2 regions of the Mesorhizobium sp. M0626 genome follow, and region 2 is predicted to be linked to the other one. Evidence: riboswitches for the same ligand, from Rfam matches in the RefSeq annotation. Region 2 holds a riboswitch; the other holds the start of a gene.
What was found. Region 2 has a riboswitch for S-adenosylmethionine ahead of NKI37_RS17800 (O-succinylhomoserine sulfhydrylase). Riboswitches for the same ligand answer to the same signal wherever they lie in the genome.

Region 1: it holds a riboswitch for S-adenosylmethionine, as region 2 does, so the genes downstream of both, metX (homoserine O-acetyltransferase MetX) here and NKI37_RS17800 (O-succinylhomoserine sulfhydrylase) in region 2, are expected to answer to the same signal.

What each region holds. Positions count from the first base shown of each region.
Region 1 covers NZ_JAMYQD010000006.1:182,562-188,928, forward strand. Annotated here, with positions in the region: gene metW (methionine biosynthesis protein MetW) at 1-552, opposite strand, end outside; gene metX (homoserine O-acetyltransferase MetX) at 549-1,718, opposite strand; SAM riboswitch at 1,779-1,856, opposite strand; gene hisC (histidinol-phosphate transaminase) at 1,983-3,092, shown strand; gene NKI37_RS09560 (prephenate/arogenate dehydrogenase family protein) at 3,097-4,032, shown strand; gene NKI37_RS09565 (sugar kinase) at 4,040-4,963, opposite strand; gene NKI37_RS09570 (DUF2125 domain-containing protein) at 5,088-6,086, opposite strand; gene NKI37_RS09575 (gamma-glutamylcyclotransferase) at 6,210-6,367, shown strand, end outside.
Region 2 covers NZ_JAMYQD010000013.1:42,374-48,740, forward strand. Annotated here, with positions in the region: gene apaG (Co2+/Mg2+ efflux facilitator ApaG/CorD) at 185-577, opposite strand; gene NKI37_RS17795 (ceramide glucosyltransferase) at 800-1,951, shown strand; gene NKI37_RS17800 (O-succinylhomoserine sulfhydrylase) at 1,963-3,153, opposite strand; SAM riboswitch at 3,211-3,288, opposite strand; gene NKI37_RS17805 (2'-deoxycytidine 5'-triphosphate deaminase) at 3,429-4,523, shown strand; gene NKI37_RS17810 (ABC transporter substrate-binding protein) at 4,625-5,395, shown strand; gene araD1 (AraD1 family protein) at 5,442-6,367, opposite strand, start outside.

The sequences.
Region 1 (6,367 bases), on a different contig from region 2:
CAGTCCGATCTTCTGGCCGTTGCCGTCGAGCGCGGTGGCTTTCTCGACCGAAGCGCCGAGTTCCTCGACCAGATTGACGAAGTCGCGGATGGTGCAGAAATGGATGTTGGGCGTGTCGTACCAGGAATAGGGCAGGTCCGCGGTCACCGGCATCCGGCCATTGACGAACAGCGACAGCCGCACCCGCCAGTGGCCGAAATTGGGGAAGGAGACGATGGCGCGGTTGCCGATTCGCAGCAGCTCGTCGAGCACCAGCTTCGGGTTGCGGGTCGCCTGCAGCGTCTGAGACAGGACGACGAAGTCAAAACCCTTGTCTGGATAGAATTCGAGGTCGGTATCGGCATCGCCCTGGATGACCGAGAGACCGCGCGCCACGCATTCATTGACGCCGCGCTGTGACAGCTCCAGCCCGCGGCCGTCGACCTGCTTGGTCTCCTGCAGGAGTTCGAGCAGCAGGCCGTCGCCGGAGCCGACATCGAGCACCCGCGACTGCGTCGGTATCAGGTTGGCCACGACTTCGAGGTCGACGCGCTGGCTGCCATTGACGCTCATGAGGCGAGCCCCCTTGCGCGGGCCGCCGAGCCGATGAAGCCCTTGATGGCGGCAAACAGTTCGGGTTCATCGAGCAGGAAGGCATCATGGCCGCGGTCGGTGTCGATCTCGACGAAGGAGACGGAGGCGCCGGCGGCGTTGAGCGCATGCACGATCGAGCGGCTCTCCTCGGTCGGGAACAGCCAGTCCGAGGTGAAGGACACCAGGCAGAAGCGGGTCTTGGTCCCGGCAAAGGCATCTGCCAACCGGCCGCCATGGTCGGCGGCGAGGTCGAAATAATCCATCGAACGGGTCATGTAGAGGTAGGAGTTGGCGTCGAAGCGGTCGACGAATGTCATGCCCTGGTGGCGCAGATAGCTTTCGATCTGGAAATCTGCGTCGAAACCGAAGGTCAGCGCTTCGCGGTCCTGCAGATTGCGGCCGAATTTCCGATGCAGGGCGGCTTCCGACAGATAGGTGATGTGGGCGGCCATGCGCGCCACGGCGAGCCCCTTTTCCGGGCGCTTGCCGTGCTCGAAATATTTGCCGCCATGCCAGTCCGGATCGGCCATGACGGCCTGCCGGCCGACCTCGTGGAAGGCGATGTTCTGCGAGGAATGGCGTGCGCCTGTGGCGATCGGCAGGGCCGAGAAGACGCGCTCGGAATAGCACGATGCCCATTCCAGCACCTGCATGCCGCCCATCGAGCCGCCGAGCACGCAAAACAGCTTTTCGATGCCGAAATGGTCGACCAGCATCAGTTGCGCCCGCACCATGTCGCGGATGGTGATGATTGGCAGGTCGAGGCCGTAGGGCTTGCCGGTGGCGGGATTGGTCGAGGCCGGACCCGTGGAGCCGAGGCAGCCGCCGATGACGTTGGAGCAAATGACGAAGAAGCGGTTGGTGTCGATGATCTTGCCGGGACCGATCAGCACTTCCCACCAGCCGGGCTTGCCGGTCACCGGATTGGTGCTGGCGACATGCTGGTCGCCGGTCAGCGCGTGGCAGACCAGGATGGCGTTGGTGCGGGCATCGTTGAGGGCGCCATATGTCTGGTAGGCGATCTGGAACGGCGACAAAAGCGTGCCGGCGTCGAGCTTCAGCGGCTTGTCAGGGCCAAAACGCAACACAGGGCTCGACGGGTTGTCGGCCTCGTTGTTGGTTTTTGTAGCGCGGAGCGCGGCCATGTGACTCTCCTTGCCCGCCGTCAGGCAATAAAAAACCGGCAGTGCGATCGCAAAGCCGGTTACGTCACGCAAACGGCCCTTTAGCGAGTTGTTTAACGTGGCTGCAAGCCGACCGGCCAAATCACCACGGAACTGTTGCGTTCTTCTAGAACTCGTGCGGCCCGGCGTCAACGGCCAGCTATTGCCCGCCTCTCGACATTCGCGGCTACGGCTTGTATTTCCGCTGCGGCCTCCGGACGGAGGCATTCTCGATGGATTTGCGACATGGACAAGACAGCGGACAAGGCACGGCCGACGCCCCGCGCGGGCATTATGGACATCGACGCCTATGTGCCGGGCAAGAGCACGGCACCGGCCGGCGTCGCCAAGGTCCATAAATTGTCGTCGAACGAGAACCCGCTCGGCCCGTCGCCGAAGGCGATCGAGGCCGCGCGCGAAGTGGCTGGCAAGCTCGATGTCTATCCCGACGGCACCGCCCGCCGGCTGCGCGAGGCGATCGCCGAGGTGCATGGCCTCAACCCGGCAAACATCATCTGCTCCAACGGTTCCGACGAGATTTTGGGCCTGCTGGCGCAGACCTATCTGGCGCCAGGCGATGAGGCGATTTTTACCGAACATGCCTTCATGGTCTACAAGATCTACATTCAGTCGGCGGGGGCCAAGCCGGTTCCTGTGAAGGAAACCGAGGAGCGCGCCGACGTCGACGCGATCCTGGCCGCGGTGACGCCGCGGACCAAAATCATCTTCCTCGCCAATCCCAACAATCCGACCGGCACCTATCTGCCGTTCCAGGAGGTCCGCCGCCTGCATTCCACGCTCCCGGGCAACGTGCTTCTGGTGCTCGACGCGGCCTATGCCGAATATGTCAGGCGCAATGACTACGAGGCCGGCATCGAGCTGGCGGGCAGCGCACAGAATGTGGTCATGACCCGCACCTTCTCCAAGCTCGGCCTTGGCGGCGCGCGCATCGGCTGGATGTATGGCCCACTGCACATCGTCGATGCCATCAACCGTATCCGCGGCCCTTTCAACGTTAACGCAACAGCGATCGAGGCCGGCATTGCCGCCATCCGCGACCGCGCCCATGTCGAGCGCAGTTCGTTGCACAACGAGACCTGGCTTACCTGGCTGAATGAAGAGCTGACGAAGCTTGGGCTCAGGGTGACGCCCAGCGTCGGCAATTTCGTCCTCATCCACTTTCCCGACGACAAGAAGCATTCGGCTGAGGCGGCGGACGACTACCTCACCCAGCGCGGCTATATATTGCGGCGCGTTACCGGCTATGGCTTTCCCAATGCGCTGCGCATGAGCGTCGGCACCGAAGAAGCCAATCGCGGCGTTATCGACGCCCTCACGACGTTCCTGAAAAGCTGAAACAATGACATCACCGATGTTTGAAAAGATCGCGCTGGTCGGCATCGGCCTGATCGGCTCGTCGCTGGCCCGCGTTATCCGCCGCGAGGGCCTGGCCCGCCATGTCGCCATCGCGACGCGCAGCCCGGCCACGCTGGCGCGGGCGAAGGAGCTCGGTCTTGGCGAGAGCTACACCACCGGCGCCAGGGAAGCGGTCCGCGACGCCGACCTGATCATCGTCTCGGTGCCTGTGGGATCGTCGGGCGAGGTGGCGCAAGAGATCGCGCCGGGGCTGAAAAAGGGCGCCATCCTCACCGATGTCGGTTCGACCAAGGCCTCCGTCATTGCGCAAATGCAGCCCTATGTACCGGACGGCGTGCACTTTATTCCGGGGCACCCGCTGGCAGGTACGGAGAAATCGGGCCCGGATGCGGGTTTCGCCGACCTGTTCGAAAACCGCTGGTGCATCTTCACGCCGCTGCCGGGAACCGATCCGGCCGCGCTGGAAAAGCTGTCGGAATTCTGGCGGCGCTGCGGCTCCAACATCGACTCGATGGACCCGCAGCATCATGACATGACGCTGGCCATCGTTTCGCATCTTCCGCACATCATTGCCTACAACATCGTCGGCACGGCCGACGATCTGGAATCGGTGACCAAGTCGGAAGTGATCAAATATTCGGCTTCCGGTTTCCGCGACTTCACCCGTCTGGCCGCCTCCGACCCGACCATGTGGCGCGACGTGTGCCTGCACAACAGGGATGCCATCCTGGAAATGCTGGCGCGCTTTTCGGAGGACCTCGCCTCGCTGCAGCGGGCGATCCGCTGGGGCGACGGCGACAAGCTGTTCGACCTGTTCACCCGCACCCGGGCCGTTCGCCGTTCGATCATCGAGGCCGGCCAGGATATCGACGTGCCGGATTTCGGCCGGCAGGCGGTCGAGCACCCGGTGAAAAGTTAAATCTGTTTCAGACGGGCCAGGTCGCCGCGACCATGGCCATTGTCTCGGCCCGGTCCGGCGCGCCCAGCCGGCCGCCGAAGCGCTGGCATTTGAGCGCGGCCGCCGCGCTGGCAAAGCGCAACGCGTGCTCGACCGACATGGCCTCAGCAAGTCCAACGGCAAAGGCGCCGTGGAAAACGTCGCCGGCGGCCAGCGTGTCGACCGCCTTGACCTTCGGCGCCGCGATGTGGCGCACGCATCCGGCGGACCGGTCATGCCACCAGCTTCCCGAGGCGCCGCCGGTCACCGCCACGAAGGCGTCTGTGCGGCTGGCGAGGTCGGCGCAGGCGGTTTCGGGATCCAGCGCGTGGCCGCAGACAATGCGTGCAGCCGTCTCCGAAGCGACGATGTGCGACGCCAGCGGCAACAGATGCTCCAGCACCTCCAGCGGCGCCGTGTCGGCGTCGAGGATTGCCGGGCAACCGGCGTCGCGCGCGGCGGTCAAGGCAAGAGCGGCGGCGCCCGGCCAGCGCACATCGACCAGCACGGCATCGAAGCCGGAAAGATCGGCGACAGGCACCGCCTCGGGGTCGGCCTGCGCCTTTGGGTCGTAGAAGGGCACGATGATGCGCTCGCCATGAGCGTCGACCAGGATCGCGGCCAGCGCCGAGCGGGCGCCTTCGACGCGGCGGACAAAGCCGCAATCGACGCCCTCGGCCTCGATGCCGGCCAGCAATTGGTCGCCGACGGCATCGTCACCTGCACTTGCCCACAGGAACACCTCGGCGCCGAGACGGCGGGCGGCGCAGGCAGCACTTGTCGCCATGCCCGAGGCGATCTGGATGCCGTCCGAGGCGATGAACTTGCCCTGATGCGTGGGCAGGGTTTCGACGCGCAGGATGGTATCCAGCGTCAGCGCGCCAACGCTCAGCAGTTTCACCGGTCGGTTCATGCGTCGGCTTGCTCGAGCATGATCTCTCCCCAAAAGCCGTTCCCGCTCTTTGCGATCATGCTCTATCTCTTTGTTTTAACGGAATTCCGGACGGAAAACCGCTCACACTTTTCTTGGAATTGCTCTAATCGAGCGGCTTGATCTTGCCCAGCGGAATGAAGCCGAGCGAGACCTTGCCCTTCACCACCTTGAGCGGCATCGACGGTTCGTTGCCGAGCAGCGCCAGACCGGCAAAGCCTTGCTCGATCTGGCTCTTCTGCTCGGGGATTGCGGTGGCGAGGATTGCCGCCACGGCTTTGGGATCCTGCAGCTTGATCGTCAGGTCGGCATTGACCAGGCCGTTGGCGTCGACCGACACCGGGCCGGAGACGGTGATGCGCGCGGTTCCCGACGACAGATCGAGCTTGTGGATGTCGGCCGCCTGGCCGCGCAGGCTCCTGGCCTGCGTCTTCATCAGCGCGACGCCGTTCTTCAGCGTCGCGTCGCCGCTGCCGTCGAGCGGCGGCCGCACGCGCCCGCCGATCGCGGCGGGGTCGCTCTCAAGATCGGTGAAGCTGCCGACGTAGCCGATGTCCTGGCCGTCGGGCCGCAACTCGCCCGCCGCGGTTCCGGCGCTGAACAGTGAAACCGGATCAGTGTCGTCGGCCGGATCCGTCTGGCCGGACAAGCTCTCCGCCTGCAGCGAAATGCTCCGGGGCAGGGGCCAGAAGAGCTTGGCATTGGCCTGCAGATTGTCCCAGTCGATCCATAGCGGCGCCATCCCCGGCACCGAGGTGCGCAGCGGCCCACGCAACTCGGCGGCAGGCGACAAAGGCCGGATGAGCTCTGCAACGAAGTTGAAGCTGCCTGCCGAGGCGGCAACGTTCCTGGCGTCGTCCTCGTAAGCCAGATTGTCACAGGAGATGGCAAAACTCAGGGGGTAGCCGCTGACGGTGAGGTTGGCGCAGCCGGCCTCGATGCCTTTGTCCTTGAGCGAGGCCACCGCCTTGTCGGCTTCGCTGCTGACGCGACCGGCGACATAGAACCAGACTGCGCTGTAGACGCCGAACAGCATAACGAGCAAGGCAGCGAGCCACATCAGCCGGCGGCGAAACTTCGACGGACGCTCGTCACTTGACGTCATGCTGCGGCTTTCATTAACGCGGGCGTGTTGCGGGTGGACTGTGGCTTACGCAAAAGCAAAAAGAACAGAAGAGCACCGATTCCGATGCGGCGGCGTCACTCTCGTACAATCAGGCTTGGCGATATGGGCGATTTTTGGGTTTTTGGCTACGGCTCGCTGATCTGGCGACCGGGATTCGCCCATGTCGAGACACGGCGCGCGCGGCTTTACGGCTACCGCCGGTCGCTCTGCGTCTATTCCTTCGTGCATCGCGGCACGCGCCAGCGGCCGGGCCTGGTGCT
Region 2 (6,367 bases):
TCTCTTCCTTCTCCCCGTTCACGGGGAGAAGGTGCCCGAAGGGCGGATGAGGGGCAGCGCGAACTTTGGTGAATGGCCGCGCATAGCCTACGTCATGTGCGTGGAAGATAACCTCATGAGTCCGGCGGCGCCCCTCGTTGCACTGCCGGGCATTCCTCCCCGTATAGAGATGGGGAGAAAACCCCTAATTCACCGTCCGCCGCGTCCCCGGCAGATCCAGCGAAAACGCGGGAATAGCGACGTCGAACGTCTCGCCCTTTTTGTTGCGCATGGTGTAGTGGCCGACCATGAAGCCGGAGGGCGTCGAGAGCGGGCAGCCTGACGTGTATTGATAGCTGTCGCCGGGATTGAGCTCAGGCTGGTCGCCGACCACGCCGGCGCCGCGCACTTCCTCGATCCGGCCGCTGCCGTCGGTGATGTGCCAGTAACGCGACATAAGCTGCACGAAATCGTCCGACTGGTTGTCGATCGTCACCTGGTAGCCCCAGACATAACGGTTCTCCGCCGGGTCCGAGCGGTCCTCCAGGTAGAACGGTCTGACCTGCACTTCGATGTTGCGCGTGACGGCGCGATACATGGGCTGCTCCGGTTGCGCGGCAAGGAACATTTGTCGCGCTATGCGGTTTGATACGCGCACAACGGCATGTCCTGCCAGCCTCAAAGCGGAGGTGCCGACAAACAATGTCATTTAAGTGACACATGACAATGTTGGTGTGCGCAAACCTTGCCGGCGACTCAAGGCCCATCTGTCGACTGACAAAGCAGCCGCGAGCGGCCTTTCCGGAGTGACCAGATCTCGATGGAACCAGCTCTCACAGCCGCCTTCGCCTCCTCCGCTTTGCTTCTTTCCAATCTCGCCAGCATCCTGCTTGCTTCGTCGAAACTGCAAGCGCGCCGTCTCATCCCCCCGCCGTCCAACGAGCAGCCACCGGTCTCGATCGTCGTGCCGTCGCGCGGCGTGGAGCCGTTCACACAAGAGACGCTGCAGCGAGCCTTCTCGCTCGACTGGCCGCGCTACGAACTGATCTTCTGCGTCGCTCACGCCGACGATCCCGTCGTCAAACTGATAAACAGGGCGATCGTCCTGTTTCCCAACGTGCCGGCCCGGCTGCTGATCGGCGACGACCGCGTCAGCAGCAACCCGAAGCTCAACAACTGCGTCAAGGGCTGGGAAGCGGCGCGCAATCATTGGGTTATTCTGGCGGATTCCAACGTGCTGATGCCTAGGGATTACGTCCAGCACCTGATGGCGGCCTGGCGGACCAATACCGGGCTTATCTGCTCGACGCCGATCGGCTCGCGGCCGGAAGGCTTCTGGGCCGAGGTCGAATGCGCGTTCCTCAACACGCTGCAGGCGCGCTGGCAATATGCCGGCGAGGCGCTTGGCCTCGGCTTTGCCCAGGGCAAGAGCATGCTGTGGAACAAGCCGATGCTCGATACCAATGGCGGTATCCGCGCGCTGGCCGCCGAGATCGCCGAGGATGCTGCTGCAACCAAGCTGGTCAACGGACTGGGCCTGCGCGTCAATCTCGTTGCCTCGCCTTTCGAGCAACCACTGCGGCAGCGCCGACTTGCCGACATCTGGTCGCGTCAGGCGCGCTGGGCGCGGTTGCGCCGCGTCACTTTCCCGCTGTTTTTCGCACCCGAGATCCTGACCGGCGTCGCCGTGCCGTTGGCGTTGGCGCTGGTGGCGGCAGCAAGTGCCGGCATCAGCCTGCCGGCCACGGTGTTGGCCGTGCTGGCGGCGGCCTACATTCCCGAATGCGCGCTGGCCGCGGCCAAGGGCTGGCATCTGTCGCTGCGCATGGTCCCGGCGATGATGGTCCGCGACATGATGCTTCCCGCCATCTGGGCGCGCGGCTGGCTGAGCGGCGCCGTCGATTGGCGCGGCAACACCATGATCATCGGCACCAAGACGGCCGAGCTGGAAGAGGCTTCGTCGGGAGCGTGACGCCTCGCGGCCTACCCGGCTGCCTTCAGCGCCTGCGCAACGTCCTCCAGCAGATCGTCCGTATCCTCAAGACCGACCGACAGCCTGAGCGTTCCCGGCCCGATGCCAAGCTCGGCGCGAGCTTCGTCGCTGAGGTTCTTGTGCGTGGTGGTCGCCGGATGGGTGATCAGGCTCTTGGCGTCGCCGAGATTGTTGGAGATCAGCACGATGTCGAGCGCGTTCTGCAAGGCGAAGGCCGCCTGCTTGCCGCCCTTCACGTCGAGGCAGATCAGCGTCGATCCGCCCGTCATCTGCTTCTTGACGATGTCGGCCTGCGGGTGGTCGGCGCGGCCGGGATAGATGACGCGGGCGATTTCCGGCCGTCCTGCCAGGAAATCCGCGATCTTGGCCGCGCTTTCCGTCTGCTGGCGCACCCGAACCGGCAGCGTCTCCAGGCCCTTGAGCAGCGTCCAGGCGTTGAACGGCGACAGGCTCGGGCCGGTGTGGCGGAAATAGTCGTGCAAATTCTCGTCGATCCATTTCTTGTCCGACAGGATGATGCCGCCGAGACAGCGTCCCTGGCCGTCAATGTGCTTGGTCGCGGAGTAGACGACGATATGGGCGCCGAGCTGCAAGGGCTTCTGCTGCAAGGGCGTGGCAAAGACATTGTCGACGATCAGCCTGGCGCCGATCGAGGTGGCGAGCGCCGCCACCGCTGCGATGTCGACCACTTCCAGCGTCGGATTGGTCGGGCTTTCCAGGAAGAACAGTTTCGTGTTCGGCCGCACCGCCTTTTCCCAGTTGGCGATGTCGGTGCCGTCGACCAGCGTTGCCTCGATGCCGTATTTCGGCGCCAGCGTCTCCACCACCCAGCGGCAGGAGCCGAACAGCGCGCGCGCCGCAACGATATGGTCGCCGGCCTTGGCGCTGCACAGGAGCGCTGCCGTCACCGCAGCCATGCCGGACGCCGTGGCGCGCGCATCTTCGGCACCCTCCAGCGCGCACATGCGCTTTTCGAACATGTCGACGGTAGGGTTGGCATAGCGCGAATAGATGAAGCCCGGCTCCTCGCCCTTGAAACGGGCCTCGGCAGCCTGCGCCGTCTCGTAGACATAGCCTTGGGTGAGGTACATCGCTTCGGACGTCTCGCCGAACTGGGAACGCAGCGTTCCCCCGTGCACGAGTGCGGTCTGAGGTTTCCAGTTACGCTTCTTGGTGCTCATCGCTTTTGTTCCAGACACAAAAAAACCGGCCGCGAAAGTCGCAACCGGTCCATATGGCCTTGCGGCCCGACGGTCCTTTAGCGACTTGTTTAACGTGGCTGCAAGCCGACCGGCCAAATCACCACGGGATAACGACCCTTTAGACCTCACCTGCGCTTGCGTCAATTGCCGGCTTCATTAAGAGGTTTGTACCAGGCAGGTTCCGCAATAATATCCAGCGGTTTTGCGGCAAGAACCTGCCACAAAGAGACCGACCTTGGAGCGGAGCCAGCCTTTTGCGGCAGACAGGCATTCTTCCCGATCAGGACATTTCCGCGCTGTTTCAGTCCGGCGCGCTGAAGTCGCCGCGCGCGCTCGATGTCGACCAGGTGCAGCCGGCGAGCCTCGATCTCAGGCTCGGCGACAAGGCTTTTCGCGTGCGCGCCTCCTTCCTGCCGGGTCCCGATCATCTGGTGGCCGACAAGCTTCACCGGCTGAAATTGCATGAGTTCAGTCTCGCCGAGGGCGCGGTGCTGGAAACCGGCTGCGTCTACATCGTGCCGCTGCTCGAAAGCCTGGCGCTGCCCGCAAACGTGTCGGCCTCGGCCAACCCGAAGAGCTCGACCGGCCGGCTCGACATCTTCACCCGGGTGATGACCGATCGCGGCCATGAGTTCGACAAGATCGCCCCCGGCTATCACGGGCCGCTTTATCTCGAAGTCAGTCCGCGCACCTTCCCGATCGTCGTACGCGCCGGATCGAGGCTGTCGCAGATCCGCTTTCGCACCGGCAACGCGCTGTTGTCGGAGGCAGAACTGAACGAATTGCACCGCGCCGAGATGCTGGTGGCGACCGAGCCGCCCAACATTTCCGGCGGCGGCATTGCGCTGTCGATCGATCTTGACGGCGACCAGAACGGCCTGGTCGGCTATCGCGGCAAGCATCACACCGGCTTGGTCGATGTCGACAAGCGCGCCGCCCAGGATGCCGTCGATTTCTGGGAGCCGCTCTATAAGAGCGGCGCCGGCGAACTGGTGCTCGACCCGGACGAGTTCTACATCCTGGTCAGCCGCGAAGCCGTGCACGTGCCGCCGCTCTACGCCGCCGAGATGACGCCCTTCGATCCGCTGGTTGGCGAATTCCGTGTTCACTATGCCGGCTTCTTCGATCCGGGCTTCGGCCATTCGGCCTCAGGCGGCACCGGCAGCCGGGCGGTGCTCGAAGTGCGCAGCCACGAAGTGCCGTTCATCCTCGACCACGGCCAGATCGTCGGCCGGCTGGTCTACGAACACATGCTGAAGCGGCCGCAGGCGCTTTACGGCACCGATCTCGGCTCGAATTACCAGGCGCAAGGCCTCAAGCTCTCCAAGCATTTCCGCCCCGCCGGCTGAACCTTCGATCACCGTCAGGCAAAATACTTGCCTGCGCTGCCTCACCATGCTTGGCTGCCTTTCGGTGGCCGGCAAGAGAACGGCGCGCAAGGGGAACCAAAATGCAGATTTCAAGATGGATCATATCGGCAGCGGGCGCTGCCATGCTGGTGATATCGGCCGGCTCGCTGGCTGAGGCGCAGGAGAAATTGAAGATCGGCACCGAGGGCGCTTATCCGCCCTTCAACACCATCACCGCGGACGGCAAGATCGAGGGCTTCGACATCGACATTGCCAATGCGCTGTGTGCGCAGATGAAGGTCGAGTGCGAGATCGTCACCCAGGACTGGGACGGCATCATCCCGGCGATGCAGGCGAAAAAGTTCGACGCCATCATCGCCTCGATGAGCATCACCGAGGAGCGCAAGAAACAGGTCGCCTTCACCAACAAATACTACACGACGCCGCTGGCGCTGGTGGCGCCCAAGGACAGCGACCTCACTTCCACCGAACCGGCAGCCCTTGCCGGCAAGACGGTGGGCGCGCAGGCCTCGACCACCCAGGCCGACTATGCGCAGGACGCCTATGGCAAGGCCGGCGCCGAGGCGAAACTCTACCCCACCCAGGAAGAGGCGATCACCGACTTGCAGAACGGCCGTCTCGACGCCGTCATCTCCGACAAATTCGTGCTGATGGACTGGCTGAAGAAGGCGAGCGACGGCTGCTGCAAGCTTGTCGGTGACGTCAAGGGCACCGAGACGCAAGCCGGCATCGCTGTCCGCCTGGAGGACACGGCACTTCGCGACAAGCTCAACGGGGCGATAGACGCCATCGTCGCCGACGGCACTTACAAGAAGATCCAGGCCAAGTATTTCGACTTCGATATTTATTGACGGTGGGCGCTGCCAATCTCCCCCCTCAAGGAGGGAGATTACGCTCTCAAAGCGCCTTCACCGCCACCTTAACCGGCTGCTCAATCTCCAGCGGGTTGCGCAGCGGCAGGCCGAAATCCCCGGCCTCGATCTCGAACACGTCGCCAGCCTGAGTCTTGATGCCGTCGGCAAAGGACAGCGTCGCCGTGCCGAACATGTGCACATGCACGTCGCCCGGCTGGCGGAAGGCCGAATATTTGAAGTGATGATGTTCGAGATTGGCGATTGTGTGCGACATGTTCGCTTCGCCCGACAGGAACGGCTTTTCCCACAGCAAATTGCTGTCGCGATAGATTCGCGATGAGCCCCTGACGTCGGCCGGCAGGTCGCCGATCAGGATTTCCGGCCCGAACGAGGCGTTGCGCAGTTTGGAATGTGCCAGGAACAGATAGTTCACCCGCTCGGTAACATGATCGGAAAACTCGTTCGACAGCGTGAAGCCGACGCGGAACGGCGCGCCGTCGTCGCCGATGACATAGATGCCGGCGATTTCCGGCTCCTCGCCGGCGTCCTGCGCAAAGGCCGGCGACATCAGTGCGGCGCCCGGCGCCACCGCCATGGTGCCGTTGCCCTTGTAGAACCATTCCGGCTGCACGCCGGTCTGGCCCTTGGCCGGCTTGCCGCCTTCGAGCCCCATGCGGAACATCTTCATGGAATCGGTAAGCTGCTCCTCGCCGCCATCGCTGAGCTTCTTGTGCATGGAATCGCGCGTCGCCGCCGAGCCGAGATGGGTCAGGCCGGTGCCGGTCAGATGCAGATGCGCAGGATCGGGATGGTTGATCGGCGACACCAGCCGGCCCTTCTTGTAGACGGCGTCGAGGTCTATCGCTTCACCGAACCCCTTGCGCTCGATCAGCGCGGCGAGGCCCGTTCCGGTGCGCGCGGCTTCCATGGCCAGCGAATAGACGCTGCGGGCGCCGTTGATGATCCTGG